DNA from 4 places in the Streptomyces sp. NPDC107550 genome. Region 3 is predicted to be linked to each of the others. Evidence: riboswitches for the same ligand, from Rfam matches in the RefSeq annotation. Region 3 holds a riboswitch; each other region holds the start of a gene.
What was found. A riboswitch is a leader RNA that binds a small molecule or an ion and turns the genes downstream of it on or off. The one in region 3 is predicted to bind cobalamin.

Region 1: another riboswitch for cobalamin. It lies ahead of ACZ7LY_RS26765 (cobalamin biosynthesis protein); the one in region 3 lies ahead of ACZ7LY_RS21345 (ABC transporter substrate-binding protein).
Region 2: another riboswitch for cobalamin. It lies ahead of ACZ7LY_RS24220 ((2Fe-2S) ferredoxin domain-containing protein); the one in region 3 lies ahead of ACZ7LY_RS21345 (ABC transporter substrate-binding protein).
Region 4: another riboswitch for cobalamin. It lies ahead of cobN (cobaltochelatase subunit CobN); the one in region 3 lies ahead of ACZ7LY_RS21345 (ABC transporter substrate-binding protein).

The regions. Positions count from the first base shown of each region.
Region 1 covers NZ_JBVKBC010000026.1:25,293-28,771, forward strand. Annotated here, with positions in the region: gene ACZ7LY_RS26760 (cobyric acid synthase) at 1-705, opposite strand, end outside; gene ACZ7LY_RS26765 (cobalamin biosynthesis protein) at 702-1,661, opposite strand; cobalamin riboswitch at 1,698-1,819, opposite strand; gene ACZ7LY_RS26770 (hypothetical protein) at 1,983-2,204, opposite strand; gene ACZ7LY_RS26775 (inorganic phosphate transporter) at 2,221-3,479, opposite strand, start outside.
Region 2 covers NZ_JBVKBC010000020.1:107,436-110,914, reverse strand. Annotated here, with positions in the region: gene ACZ7LY_RS24230 (NUDIX domain-containing protein) at 153-524, opposite strand; gene ACZ7LY_RS24225 ((2Fe-2S)-binding protein) at 713-1,510, opposite strand; gene ACZ7LY_RS24220 ((2Fe-2S) ferredoxin domain-containing protein) at 1,507-1,914, opposite strand; cobalamin riboswitch at 1,975-2,098, opposite strand; gene ACZ7LY_RS24215 (hypothetical protein) at 2,196-2,513, opposite strand; gene dhaK (dihydroxyacetone kinase subunit DhaK) at 2,798-3,479, shown strand, end outside.
Region 3 covers NZ_JBVKBC010000016.1:35,360-38,838, reverse strand. Annotated here, with positions in the region: gene ACZ7LY_RS21355 (glycoside hydrolase family 13 protein) at 1-12, opposite strand, end outside; gene ACZ7LY_RS21350 (baeRF3 domain-containing protein) at 97-1,191, opposite strand; cobalamin riboswitch at 1,347-1,544, shown strand; gene ACZ7LY_RS21345 (ABC transporter substrate-binding protein) at 1,608-2,642, shown strand; gene ACZ7LY_RS21340 (FecCD family ABC transporter permease) at 2,639-3,479, shown strand, end outside.
Region 4 covers NZ_JBVKBC010000034.1:12,731-16,209, forward strand. Annotated here, with positions in the region: gene cobN (cobaltochelatase subunit CobN) at 1-1,310, opposite strand, end outside; cobalamin riboswitch at 1,343-1,470, opposite strand; gene ACZ7LY_RS29650 (cobalamin biosynthesis protein CobG) at 1,557-2,741, shown strand; gene ACZ7LY_RS29655 (precorrin-8X methylmutase) at 2,756-3,397, shown strand; gene cobJ (precorrin-3B C(17)-methyltransferase) at 3,394-3,479, shown strand, end outside.

The DNA of each region.
Region 1 (3,479 bases), on a different contig from region 3:
CCCGGTGAGGTCCTTGAGCATGTCGAGGCCCGGTTCGAGCAGGCTCACGTCACCGCGGAACTTGTTGACCAGATACCCGGCGACCAGCTCCTGGTCCGCGCGGGCGAGCAGCGCCGTCGTACCGAAGAACGACGCGAAGACACCGCCCCGGTCGATGTCCCCGACGACCAGGACCGGCAGCCGGGCGGCTCGCGCGACGCCCATGTTCACGATGTCGGTGCGGCGCAGGTTGATCTCGGCCGGGGAGCCGGCGCCCTCGCAGATCACGGCGTCATGACTGCCCCGCAGCTCCTCCAGGCATCCCACGACCGTGTCGAGCAGCGCTTCCTGCCGCCCGCCGCGCAGCCCGGCCCCGGCCCCCGGTCCTTCGGGCCCGCCGAAGAAGCCGCGGGCGCTCAGCTCACCGACCGGCTTGCCCAGCAGGACGACCTGGCTGCTGCGGTCGCTGCCCGGCTTGAGCAGCACGGGGTTCATCAGCGCGCTCGGCTCGACGCGCGCGGCCTGCGCCTGCATGGCCTGCGCCCGCCCGATCTCGGCGCCCTCTCGCGTCACGAACGAGTTCAGGGACATGTTCTGCCCCTTGAACGGCGCCACTTTCACGCCCTGGCGCGCCAGCCAGCGGCAGATCCCGGCCGTCACCACGCTCTTGCCCGCGTCCGACGTCGTCCCGGCGACCAGCAGGCCGCCCCCGCGCTTGCCGCTCATCGCCGGCCCGCCCACAGCATCCGCACGCCCACACACACTCCCAGTGCCAGTACCGACACGCGGCGCGAGAGCCGCACCGCCCGTTCCACATCGCCCACCCGGACCGCGCGGCCCGGCGCGTTGAGCACGGGCCGGTGCTCGACCCGCCCGCCGTACGCGAGGGTGCCGCCGAGCCGGACCCCGAGCGCGCCCGCGAACGCGGCCTCCACGACCCCGGCGTTCGGGCTCGGATGCCGCTTCGCGTCGGCGCGCCAGGCCCCCAGCGCCGCCGTGGGCCGCCCGCCGGCCAGGACCGCGAGCACCCCCGTCAGGCGGGCGCCGGGCCAGCCGGCGACGTCGTCGAGACGGGCGGCGGCCCAGCCGAACCTGCGGTACCGGGGCGACTTGTGCCCCACCATCGCGTCCAGGGTGTTCACCGCGCGGAACGCGAGCAGCCCCGGCACCCCGCCGACCGCGCCCCACACCAGCGCGCCGACCACGGCGTCGGAGGTGTTCTCGGCGACGGACTCCACGACTCCGCGCGCGATGCCGTCCGCGTCCAGGTGCTCGGGATCGCGCCCGCACAGCCGGGGCAGCAGCTCCCGCGCGAGTTCCACGTCCCCGGCCTCCAGGGCGGAGCCCACGGCCCGCGCCTCCCGGCCCAGCGAGGTGCCGCCGAGGACGGCCCAGGTGGCGGCGGCGGTCAGCGCGGCGGTGGCGGCGGGGGAGCGGCGCAGGGCGCGGGCGGCGAGGCTGCCCGCGGTCGCGGCGGTGCCCACGCAGAGCGCGGTGTGCAGGGCGCCCCGGCCGCGGTCGTCGCGCCACAGCAGGCGCTCGGCGGCGGACGCGGCCCGGCCGAACGCGGCGACGGGATGCGCCCGGCGCGGATCGCCCAGGAGGAAGTCGACGAGAAGGCCGGCGGCGGTGCCGTACGCGTACGCGCGCTCGGCCCGCCGGACGCCGCGCGGGGCGAACATGGCGGTAGTTGTCCTCACTCAGGGTGTCCACGCCCTGGTTCGACGAGAACGGCGGCGAGAGTTCCTGGCTCACCCCCGGCGAAGGGGGCTGACAGTGGCGGGACCGCGCCGGATTCGCACCGGCTTCCTCTACTGCTGCCGTCAATGGCGGGGGAAGTCCATCACGCCCCGCGAAGGGCAGTCAACTCGCGGTTGACCAGTGGGACCTTCGTCATACGGGGACGGCGCCGCGACGCCCGTACGGCGGTGGCGGACACGGCGAGGGGCGGGGTACGGGACATGCGCGTCCCGTACCCCGCCCCTTTCCGAGCCGGATGCCGGTCAGGCCACGATGAGGAAGATCCCGTAGCCGACGGCGGCCGCGCACAGCGCGAAACAGAGGTACGCGCCGGAGGCGACGGCCGCGGCCGAGCCCCCCTCGCGCGCCGCGCTCTCCCGCTTGGAGAGCCCGACGATGCCGAGCGTGAACAGGCCCACCAGGGCCACCGTGACCACGAGGCTGACGCCGAAGACGGAGCCGAGGGCCGCCCAGTCGATCTTCATAGCTGGTCCTGCTTCCTTACAGCGTGGCGCCGGCGGGGCGCGGCGGGTCGGCGACGGCCGCCGGGGCGGCGGCTGCCGCGGCGGGCAGGTCCTCGGCGAGGAGCGCGCCGGCCGGCGGGGGAGTGACGGCGGCGATGGCCGTGGTCACGACGCCCGCGGGCTCGGCCGCCGGGGTGTCCGCGCCGATCGTGTCGTCGGTGACGTTGGTGTGGTCGATGGAGTCGCGGCGCGAGAGCTTCCAGATGATCCCGGAGCCGGCCACGAGCAGCGCGGCGGTCAGGCCGATGCCCCACGGGCCCTGCTTGGTGAGGAACTCGGCGCCCGCGCCGACCAGACCGGCCGCCGGCAGGGTCAGGCCCCACGCGACGAACATCCGGGTGGCGGTCGACCAGCGGACGACACCGCCCTTGCGGCCGAGGCCCGAGCCCATCACGGCGCCGGAGCAGACCTGCGTCGTGGAGAGCGAGAAGCCGATGTGCGAGGAGGCGAGGATCGCCGTCGCGGCACTGGTCTGCGCGGCGAAGCCCTGCTGCGGGGCGAGGTCGGTGAGGCCCTTGCCCATGGTGCGGATGATCCGCCAGCCGCCCAGGTACGTGCCGAGCGCGATGGCGAGGCCCGCCGAGACGATGACCCACAGCGGCGGGTCGGCGTCGGGGGCGAGGACGCCGCCGGTGATCAGGGCGAGCGTGATGATGCCCATCGTCTTCTGCGCGTCGTTGGTGCCGTGCGCGAGGGAGACGAGGCCGGCCGAGGCGATCTGCCCGGCGCGGTAGCCCTTGGCCGTGGCCTTCTGGTCGGTCTTCTTGCTGATCCGGTAGGTCAGGCGCGTGGCGAGCATCGCGGCGAGGCCGGCGACGATCGGCGCGGCGACCGCGGGGAGGAGGACCTTGGTGACGACCGTGCCGCCGTTGACCGAGGACCAGCCCATCGACATGACCGCGGCGCCGATGAGGCCGCCGAACAGGGCGTGCGAGGAACTGGACGGCAGGCCCACGAGCCAGGTCAGCAGGTTCCAGAGGATGGCGCCGACGAGCGCCGCGAAGATGACCTCGGTCTTGAGCCCGTCCTCGTTGATGATGCCGCCGGAGATGGTCTTCGCCACCTCGACGGAGAGGAAGGCCCCGAGGAGGTTCAGCACGGCGGACATGGCCACCGCCGTCTTCGGCTTGAGAGCGCCAGTCGAGATGGTCGTCGCCATCGCGTTGGCGGTGTCGTGGAAACCGTTGGTGAAATCAAAGACCAGCGCGGTAACGATCACGATCGCAAGGAGCAGCG
Region 2 (3,479 bases), on a different contig from region 3:
GCGCTCGGGCCGGTTTCTCCGGCCCGGCTTCCATGGTGGCGCGCGCGGCGGCCCCGTTCCCAGGGTCGGTGCGCCCCCTTGTCCATGGCCGACGGGCTCCACATGTGCGGGCCGATCGGCCTGTCCTTCGGGTGCCCAAGGTCGGGCGGTCCTCACACGGGAGTGTGGCCGCGCAAGTAGTCGCGTACGGTTTCGGACAGTTCGGCGCCGCCTGCCTCGTCGGGCGCGGCCCAGCGGAGCTGATCAGGCGTCAGGGAGGCTCCCTCGGAAGGGGATTCACTCAGAAGCTGGCATATGACGGCCTGGGTGCCGTCACCGGCCGGGTCGAGCGCCTGGGTGCCGTCGGCGAGGTAGCCGCTCAGCTCGTAGACGACGCGGGCGGCGGCCGCCTGGGCGCTCTCGCCCGGCTCGGCGGTGCCCGAGGGCAGGGCCCAGCCGTGCGCGTCGTGCGTGGCGAGCAGGACCCGCCCGTCGTAGACCACGACCGCCTGGACCGTGGCGCCCGCTCCCTGTGGTGTCGTCATGCCCGCCTCCCCTTGCGCGCGGCGGTCGGCCGCGGCGTCCCGTGCGTCTCCCCGGGCCGTCGCGGCCGGGGGTGCGCGCCCTCGGCCGCTGCGACGAACGGTCCCGTGGGGGCGCGCCGGGTCCCTACCCCGTCAGACGCGGGGCATCCGTGCCGGGCGCGGGGCGTTCGAAGCAGAATGCCCCTGGGTCAGCGCCCCGCGAAGCAGCAGTCGCCGCAGAGGCCGCCGCCGGGGGCGCGGTAGTACAGGCAGCAGCTCCGGCGCCGGAAGGCGAGGCCGGGGCCGTACGTGTGCCCGGTTCCGGCGAGCCGTCCGGTGGTCAGGAGCCGGTCGGCGAGGCCGGTCAGCTCGGGGCGCAGGCCGGGGTGGGCGCGCAGCAGGACGCCCAGGGTGCCGAAGAGCGCGGAGGCGAGGTTGCCGTCGAGCAGACGCGGGGCGACCTTCACGTCGAGGGCGCTCTCCACCGCGTCGAGGGGGCCGGTGACCTGCGCGTACAGGGCGGCGGCGAGGTCGGGCACGGCGTCGGCGCGCAGTCCCTCGGCGCGCGGCAGGCTCAGGGAGGTGCTGTCGGGCCCGGCCCAGCGGACAGCGCGGAGGTCGGGCAGGACGCCGTGCAGGAGGGCGCAGGCGAGGAGCGGCGACCACAGGCGGGCGGCGAGTCCGAGGTGGGCGATCGACACGCCGATACGGGCCTGCGGCGTGGAGTACCGGAGGTTGACGGCGTGCGCCCGCGCGGGGAAACCGGCGGCCAGTGGCTCGGCGGGGGTGGGCTGGTCGCCGGGGTCTGCGGGGGCGGGCGTCGGATCGCCGGGGACGGGCGCCGGATCGCCGACGGTGGGCGGTGTCGCGGGGCGCCGTGCTTCGACGGGCAGGGCGAAGAACCCGCCGAGCGCGGCGACTTCGCGGAGGGCCCTTTCGACTTCCTCGGCGGGCGCGGCTTCCTCGGCGGGCGCGGCTTTCTCGGCGGGCGCGGCGCCGGTGTTCATGACGCCGTCGCCTGGCGGACGCGGCGGGGCGGCTGGAACACGTACAGGTCGAGGGTGCCGGGCATCGGCGCGATGCCGGGGCCTCCGGCGCGTACCCAGGCGGTGATGTCCTCGGTGGCGTCGGCGTCGTTGACGAGGCCGAGCCAGACGGGGCGGCCGCCCGCGGCGCGACCGGCGGCGGAGGGCTGGACGACGATGACGTTCGCCTGGTCGCACACGTCGAGGCACTCGGAGATCCGCACCGGGACGCTCTCGCGCAGGCGGGCCGTCTGCGCCCGGTGGTCGCCGGGGACCTTGACGCTGCCGCAGCAGCAGTCCCGGCAGACGACGACCCCGCTGGGCCGGTCGGCGCGCGCCTCGTCCGTGCCCGTGCCCGCGCGGACGGTCCGCTTCTTCTTCGCCATACGGCGCCTTCCCCTCACCGGGGAGATCCGCCCCGGAATCCGTCGAGGGGGCGGCGGCGTGAGTCTCCTGGCTCTCGGGTCACCGCGGGTCCCGGCCTTCCCGCCCCCTAAGGGACAGTGGCCTGTCGGAACCGGCTCGCCGATCACAGTGGCGGGACCGCGCCGGATTCACACCGGCTTCCTCTTCCCGCCGTCGCCCAATAACGCGCGCCATCCTCTCATGGCGCCTGCCCGCCGCCCCGGGCCGGTCGACCGGTGCGCCCCGGCTCCGGCGGCGGGTGTCAGCTCCTCCTCCCGGCCCGCTGGCTCAGCATGATGACGATGATGCCGACCAGCATCAGCGCGCTCCCGCCGACCGCCACGCCGCTGCGGACCTGCTCGGAGAGGCCGTCCGTGCTCTCGGGCAGGGGGAGGACCAGGAGGGCCATCTGCCAGCACAGCGCGGCGGCGATGACCAACTGGCCCCACCCGTAGAGGCGTGGCCGCAGGACGCGTCCGCGGTTGAACGGCATGACCCACCCCCGCCTGATCGCGGCCACGCCGCAGACGGCGATGAGCAGGGCCAGCACCGTGCCCGGGACCGCGACGAACAGCCTCATGGAACCCCCCTTGGACGTCCGGCGCCTGCCGGACCGGATGGATCATGCCACCCGTTCGGCGGTGACGGCGAGGCCCTGCGTCCAGCGCCACTGTTTCCGCTGTCCCCCTGTTCCCCCTGTTCCCGCGACGCGCGTGCGGGCAGCGGAGGCGTGGCACGTGACGGCGGCCCTGGCAAGGTCGATACTGCCGAGAGCACTCCAGCAGCCGTCCGCCCGAGGCACCGGCCCTGAACTGCACGGACTCAGGGCGGGCGCCCCTCTGCCAGCCTCACCCGGAGGTACGCGTGAAAATGCTGATCAATGTCGCCGAGACCGTCGTCGCCGATGCTCTGCGGGGGATGGCCGCCGCGCATCCCGAGTTGACCGTGGACGTCGAGAACCGCGTCATCCTGCGCCGGGACGCGCCGGTCGCGGGGAAGGTGGCCCTGGTGTCCGGCGGCGGTTCGGGGCACGAGCCGCTGCACGGCGGGTTCGTCGGGCCCGGGATGCTCGCCGCGGCCTGCCCGGGCGAGGTGTTCACCTCCCCGGTGCCCGACCAGATGGTGCGGGCCGCCGCGGCCGTGGACAGCGGGGCGGGCGTCCTGTTCATCGTGAAGAACTACACCGGTGACGTGCTCAACTTCGACATGGCCGCCGAACTCGCCGAGGACGAGGGCATCCAGGTGGCCAAGGTCCTCGTCGACGACGATGTCGCCGTCACCGACAGCCTGTACACCGCCGGGCGGCGCGGGACCGGTGCCACGCTGTTCGTGGAGAAGATCGCGGGCGCGGCGGCGGAGGAGGGCCTGCCGCTGGAGCGGGTGGAGGCCATCGCCCGTCAGGTGAACGCGAGTTCGCGCAGTTTCGGCGTGGCGCTCAGCGCGTGCAGTACGCCGGCGAAGGGCTCCCCCACCTTCGATCTGCCGCCCGGGGAACTGGAGTTGGGCGTCGGCATCCACGGTGAGCCGGGCCGGGAGCGGCGGGCGA
Region 3 (3,479 bases):
CTGCTGGGTCATGGCGTCCTTGGTGAGCGGCGTCCTGATTTCTCTGGACAAGGTAGACGAACCGGGCCGCTCAACCCGTCAGCGACGGCCGGGAGTTCAAAAGCGCAGCACGGCCGCGACGTGTCCGGCGTCCTCCAGGGTGCCGTCGGGGACGAACACCACGTCGGAGCCCGCTTCGAGGGCGGACTCCACGATCTCGTCGACGATGTCGTGCACGGCGTCGATGTCGTCGTCGGCGGCCGGCTCCAGATGGCCGTCGCCGGCGCGCACGGTGACGCGGTAGTTCTCCTCGACGACGAGCTGGTGGATGCGCCCGTCGGACGCCTTCTGCCACACCTCGTCGACGCCCGCCGCGTACGTGTTGTTGCCGCGGGCCCGGTCGAGCGCGGCGAGCGCGTCGGCGACGGTGCGGGCGGCGTCGTCGGCGCGGGCCGGTGCGACGGCCTTGGCGACCGCTTCGGGCGTGCCGTGCGCGAGACCGCCGAAGGGGACGTGGGTGGCGCCGTGCGCGGCGCGGCCGACCTCGGTGAGCAGCGACAGCGCGGCGGGCTCGCCGGTGACGTAGAGCGGGCGGGGGCGCTCGGCGAGGACGTCGGCGAGGGCCGCGTCGGCGTCGCGGAAGAACTGGCGGGTCGCCTCGTCCTGGTAGGTGCTCGGCACGTCCCCGATGCGTTCCTTGCGCTCCACGTCCAGGTCCTCGAGGCTGCGGGTCAGCGGGAAACCCTGCTCGTCGTCCTCGGTGACGCGGGCGCCGCGGCCGTCCCACAGGCTGACCCGGTCGGCGGCGACGGCGAGCACCCAGTAGGGGCGCTGCGCGGCGTCGGCGGCGACGAGGTTGCGGGTGAGGTAGGTGTCGGCGACGACGACCCGCTCGGGCATCTGGCGGTCCACGACCCAGGTCTCGTGCTCGCCGGGGGCGGCGAAGACGAGCAGTCCGTCGCGGGCGTGCGAGAGGTCCAGCTCGCGTACGGCGGCGTCCAGCTCGGCGACCACGTCGTCGCGCAGTTCCCGGGTGACGCCGGGGTCGGCGTCGAGCCTGCGGGCGGCCTCGCCGAGCAGGTTGCGCAGGCGCACGGGGTCCTGGGCGTTGTCCGGCTTGCCGCGGTGGGTCGGCATCGTCAGGGAGACCACGGGGTAGGTCCGCGTCCGGCGGAGTTCCTGGAGGATCGCGGGGGTCGGCGTGGAACGCATTCCTGTGCCCTTCTGCTGGGGTGGGGCGGCCGGGGCTCGCGGCACACGACTCGTCCATGCTGCCCATACCGGGGCATATTCCGCATGTGGTGCACGGCGGGCCGGGCGGTCCCGGGCGGCCCCGCACCCTCGGTGACCAGGGCTTCCCTTCTCTGTGATAGCTTCCGAGCGCCAGTCGTACCTTTGTGCGCTTACGAGCGTGTACGGGTCAGGGAATCCGGTGGAAGTCCGGAACTGACGCGCAGCGGTGAGGGAGACGGGCGGAGCACACGCCACTGGGCCGCGCAGGCCCGGGAAGGCGCTTCGCGCGGGTGACCCCGAGTCCGAAGACCTGCTGGCAGCCGCCGGGGCCCGTGCCCCGGGCGGTCGACCATAGGCCGGCTCCGCGTATGAGCCCTGGATGCTGAGGACTTTCCGTGCCGTTCGCACGCCCGTTCCGCTGTGCCGTCGCGCTGACCGTGGGGGCGCTGCTGCTCACCGCGTGCGCGGGCGAAGACCCGGGGGGCGCGGGCCCGCCCGCCGCCGGCCGGGGCGGGGTCACCCTCGACAACTGCGGTACGACCGTGCACGTGGGGAGCCCGCCGCGCCGCGCGGTGGCCCTGGACCAGGGCTCCGCGGAGATCATGCTGTCGCTGGGGCTCCAGGACCGGATGGTGGGCACGGGCACCTGGACCGATCCCGTGCTGAAGAACCTGCGGGCGGCGAACGCCGAGGTGCCGCGGCTCGCCTCGCGCTATCCGTCCTTCGAGAAGGTGCTCTCCACCGAGCCCGACTTCGCCGCGGCCTCCTTCTCGTACACGCTCGGCAAGGGCGGGGTGGCGCCGCGCGAGGAGTTCGGGAAGCTCGGGGTGCCCACCTACCTCTCCCCCGGCGACTGCGCGGGCAAGGACAACAGCGGTGACGGCGACGGCGTACGCTCCCGGCCGCTGACGCTGGAGACGGTGTACGGGGAGATCCGCGACCTCGCCCGGATCTTCGACGTGACCGAGCGCGGCGACCGGCTCGTGAAGCAGCTCAAGTACCGCGTGCGCAAGGCGACTTCGGGCATCGACGCGCACGGCGTGGACGTCCTGTACTGGTTCGCCAACTCCGACTCGCCCTACATGGCGGGCTGTTGCGGGGCGCCCGGCGCGATCACCAGGGAACTGGGCCTGCGCAACGTGTTCGACGACACGCGCGAGGAGTGGCCGCAGATCAACTGGGAGACCGTCGCCGACCGCGACCCTGACCTCCTCGTCATCGGCGACCTGACGCGCCGCTCGCAGTCGGCGGAGTCGGCCGCGCAGAAGATCCGGTTCCTGGAGTCGGACCCGGTGACGAAGAACATGAAGGCCGTGCGCGAGAAGCGGTACGTGCTGCTCAGCGGGCAGGCGATGAACCCGACGATCCGTACCGTGGACGGCATCGAGCGGGTCGCGGCGGCGCTGCGCACGTACGGCCTGACCCGGTGAGCGGCGCACCGCGTGCCGCGCTCGCCTGGGCGGCGGGCCTTGTCGCGCTGGTCCTGTCGCTCGCGTTCGCCATCACGGTCGGGCCTGCCGCCATCCGGGTCACCGACGTGTGGGCGACGGTCGCCGCGCACCTGGGCGGCGGGCGCGGCGATCTGTCGCCGATCCGCGACGGCATCGTGTGGAACCTGCGGCTGCCGCGCACGCTGCTCGCCGCCGTGTGCGGGGCGGGCCTCGCCGTGTGCGGGACGGTGTTGCAGGCGCTGCTGCGCAATCCGCTGGCCGATCCGTACGTGCTGGGCGTCTCCTCCGGGGCCTCGACGGGCGCGGTCCTCGTCGTCGTGCTCGGGGTGGGCGGCGGGGCGCTGTCGGTGTCGAGCGGCGCGTTCGCCGGGGCACTGGTCTCCTTCGCGCTGGTGCTGCTGCTGAGCCACACGCTGGGCGGGACGACGGACCGGGTGGTGCTGTGCGGGGTCGCGGCGATGCAGTTGTTCTCGGCGCTGACCTCGTTCGTCGTGCTGACGGCGGCCGACGCGGAGACGACGCGCGGCGTGCTGTTCTGGCTGCTGGGCTCGCTCGGCGGCGTCGGCTGGAGCGAGGTGGGGCTCTGCTCCGCGGCGCTCGTGGTGACGGTGGCGGTGTGCCTGGGCGGCGCGCGGAGCCTCGACGCGTTCGCGTTCGGGCAGGAGGCCGCCGCCGCGCTCGGGGTGTCCGTGGCCCGTACCCGGCTCGTGCTGCTCTGCGCCACGGCGCTGCTGACGGCGGCGCTGGTCGCCGCGGCCGGTGCGATCGGCTTCGTGGGCCTCGTCCTGCCGCACGCGGCGCGCGCCCTGGTGGGGC
Region 4 (3,479 bases), on a different contig from region 3:
TCGGCGGGGAGCGTCGCGTACCAGCGCTTGTAGTCGGCGGCGGGGATGCGGACCGGGTTCTTGGCGAGCTGTTCCTCGGTGAGCCAGTCCTGGTCGTGGCCGCCCGCGTCGATGAGCGCGCGGATCAGTTCGTCGCCGTCGCCCGAGGTGAGGCCGGGGATGTCGGCGGGGTCGCCGAAGTCGTACCCCTCCGCGACGAGCCGGCGCAGCAGGGCGACGGCGGAGGCGGGGGTGTCGAGGCCCACGGCGTTGCCGATGCGGGAGTGCTTGGTGGGGTACGCGGACAGGACGAGCGCGAGCTTCTTGTCGGCGGCGGGGATGTGCCGCAGGCGGGCGTGGCGTACGGCGATGCCGGCGACGCGGGAGGCGCGCTCGGGGTCGGCGACGTACGCGGGGAGGCCGTCGGCGTCGATCTCCTTGAAGGAGAACGGGACGGTGATGAGCCGGCCGTCGAACTCGGGCACGGCGACCTGGCTGGCCGCGTCGAGCGGGGAGACGCCCTCGTCGTTGGCCTCCCAGTCGGCGCGCGAGGAGGTCAGGCACAGGGCCTGGAGGATCGGTACGTCGAGCGCGGCGAGGGCGCCCGCGTCCCAGGACTCGTCGTCGCCGCCCGCGCTCGCCTCGGCGGGGCGGGTGCCGCCGGCGGCGAGGACGGTGGTGACGATGGCGTCGGCGGGGCGCAGCGCGTCGATGAGTTCGGGTTCGGGGGCGCGCAGAGAAGCCACGTACAGCGGGAGCGGGCGGGCTCCGGCCTGCTCGATCGCGTCACACAGGGCGTGTACGAAGGCGGTGTTGCCGCTCATGTGGTGGGCGCGGTAGTAGAGCACGGCGACGGCCGGTCCTTCCCCGCCGGCGGGGGTGCGCTCCAGCGGGCCCCAGGTGGGGGCGGGGGCGGGCGCGTCGAAGCCGTGGCCGGTGAGCAGGACCGTGTCGGACAGGAAGCGGGCCAGGTGCTCCAGGTTGGCGGGGCCGCCGTGCGCGAGGTACTTGTGCGCTTCGGCGGCGATGCCGACGGGCACGGTGGAGGCGGCCATGAGCTGGGCGTCGGGCGCCTGTTCGCCGCTGAGGACGACGAGCGGGACACCGGCGGCGGTGAGCCGGTCGATGCCGTCCTGCCAGGCGCGGACGCCGCCGAGGAGGCGGACGACGACGAGTGCGGCGCCGTCGAGGAGGGCGTCGAGGTCGTCGAGCGGGAGCCGGGAGGGGTTGGCGAAGCGGTACGCGAGGGGGGCGCCGTCCCGGGCGTTCGCCGCGCGGGCGCTGAGCAGATCGGTGTCGGACGTCGACAGGAGCAGGAGCTGCTGGGGCATGCGGCGTCTGGCCTTCCTCGGGGTGTCCGCGCCCCGGGTAGTGCGTGACGGCGGGAGTTCCTGGCTCACCCCCGTCTCAAGAACGGGGGCTCACAGTGGCGGGACCGCGCCGGATTCGCACCGGGCTTCCTCCCCTGTCGCCGTCGCTGGCGATGTTGTTGCCTGCATCGTACGGGTCGGGGGCGGGGGCCGGTACGGGACGCCGGTCACAGGTGGGCGGTCCGTGCGGTAGGTATGCTCCCCGGCATGTCCGACTCCCTCATACCCTCTGATCCCGGTTCGTCCGGTACGTCCCGGGGCGACGCGTGTCCCGGCGCGCTGCGGCTGCACGCGGCGGACGACGGGTTCCTGGCGCGGGTGCGGCTGCCCGGCGGGGTGCTCCCCGCGACGGCGGCAAGGGCGCTCGCGGAGGCGTCCGGCGCGCTCGGTGACGGCGCCCTGCATCTGACGTCCCGGGGGAACGTGCAGCTCAGAGGCTTGCGTGAGGGATGCGGCGGGGAACTCGCGGCGCGGCTCGCGGACGCCGGGCTGCTGCCGTCGGCGGCGCACGAGCGGGTGCGCAACGTGGTGGCGTCGCCGCGTTCGGGTCTCGACGGCGGCGGCTTCGTGGACGTACGGGGGTGGCTGCGGGCGCTGGACGCCGAGGTGTGCGCGAGCGGGGTGACGCCGGGGCTGTCGGGGCGGTTCCTGTTCGGCCTGGACGACGGGCGCGGGGACATACCGGCGCTCGGCCCGGACGTGCTGGTGCGGGGCCTGCCGGACGGCGGCGGCTGCGTGCGGCTCGGGGCGGACGGCACGGGCTTCCACGTACCGTACGAGGACGCGGCGCGGGCGGCGGTGCGGGCGGCGGAGGTCTTCGTCGCGGCGGCCCGCGAGGCGGCGCCCGCCCGGGTCTGGCGTACGTCCGAACTGCCCACGCCCGCAAGCGAACTGACGGCGCGTCTGGCGCGGGCGCTGACCGGTGTTCCGTTCGCCGCGCACCCCGGCTGCGAGCACGGCGAGCCCGCGCCGCCGACCGGCCCCGCGCCCCTGGAAGCGGTCCTCCCGCTGGGCTCCGCGACGCCGGAGCAGTGGCGGGCGCTGACGGACCTGGCGGGCCGACTCCCCGCCGGAGAACTGCGGTTGACCCCGGCCCGTACGGTCGTCGTCCCCGGCGCGGACGCCGGCCACGCCCAACTCCTCACCGCCACCGGCCTCTTGACCGACCCGGACTCCCCCGCCGCCCGCACCGGCGCCTGCATCGGACGGCCCGGCTGCGCCAAGGCGCACGCCGACATCCGCGCCGACGCCGTCTCCCGGCACCCCGTCCTGCCCACGTACTGGTCCGGCTGCGAGCGCCGCTGCGGCCGCCCGACCGTCCCGTACGTCGATGTCGTGGCGCGCCCCGACGGCACGTACGACACCCGCCTGCCCGAGCCCGCACCCAGGTGAAAGAGCCGAAACCCGTGTATGACTACGAGAAGGACGGCGCGGCGATCTACCGCGAGTCCTTTGCCACCATCCGCGCCGAGGCCGCGGCCCCGCTCGCCGCGCTGCCGCCGGACGTGGCGCAGGTCGCGGTCCGCATGATCCACGCCTGCGGGCAGGTGGACCTCGTCCAGGACATCGGCTACTCGGCCGGGGTCGTGTCGGCGGCGCGCGCCGCGTTGCGCGCCGGAGCGCCCATCCTGTGCGACGCGCACATGGTCGCCAGCGGGGTCACGCGTGCGCGCCTGCCCGCCGACAACGACGTGGTGTGCACCCTGCGCGACCCCCGAGTACCCCAACTTGCCCAGGAGTTGGGTACGACACGGAGCGCCGCGGCCCTCGAACTGTGGCGGGACCGTCTCGACGGCGCCGTCGTCGCCATCGGGAACGCGCCGACCGCGCTGTTCCACCTCCTGGAGATGATCGCCGCCGGGGCGCCCCGGCCCGCGGCCGTGCTCGGCATCCCCGTCGGTTTCGTCGGCGCCGCCGAGTCCAAGGACGCGCTCGCCGCCAATGACCTGGGGCTCGAACACCTCGTGGTGCGGGGCCGGCGCGGGGGCAGCGCGATGACGGCGGCGGCGCTCAACGCCGTGGCGACCGAGGTGGAGATCCAGTCATGAGCAAGGGCAAGCTGTACGGGGTCGGACTCGGGCCTGGCGACCCGGAGTTGATGACGCTGGCCGCCGCGCGCGCCATCGCGGA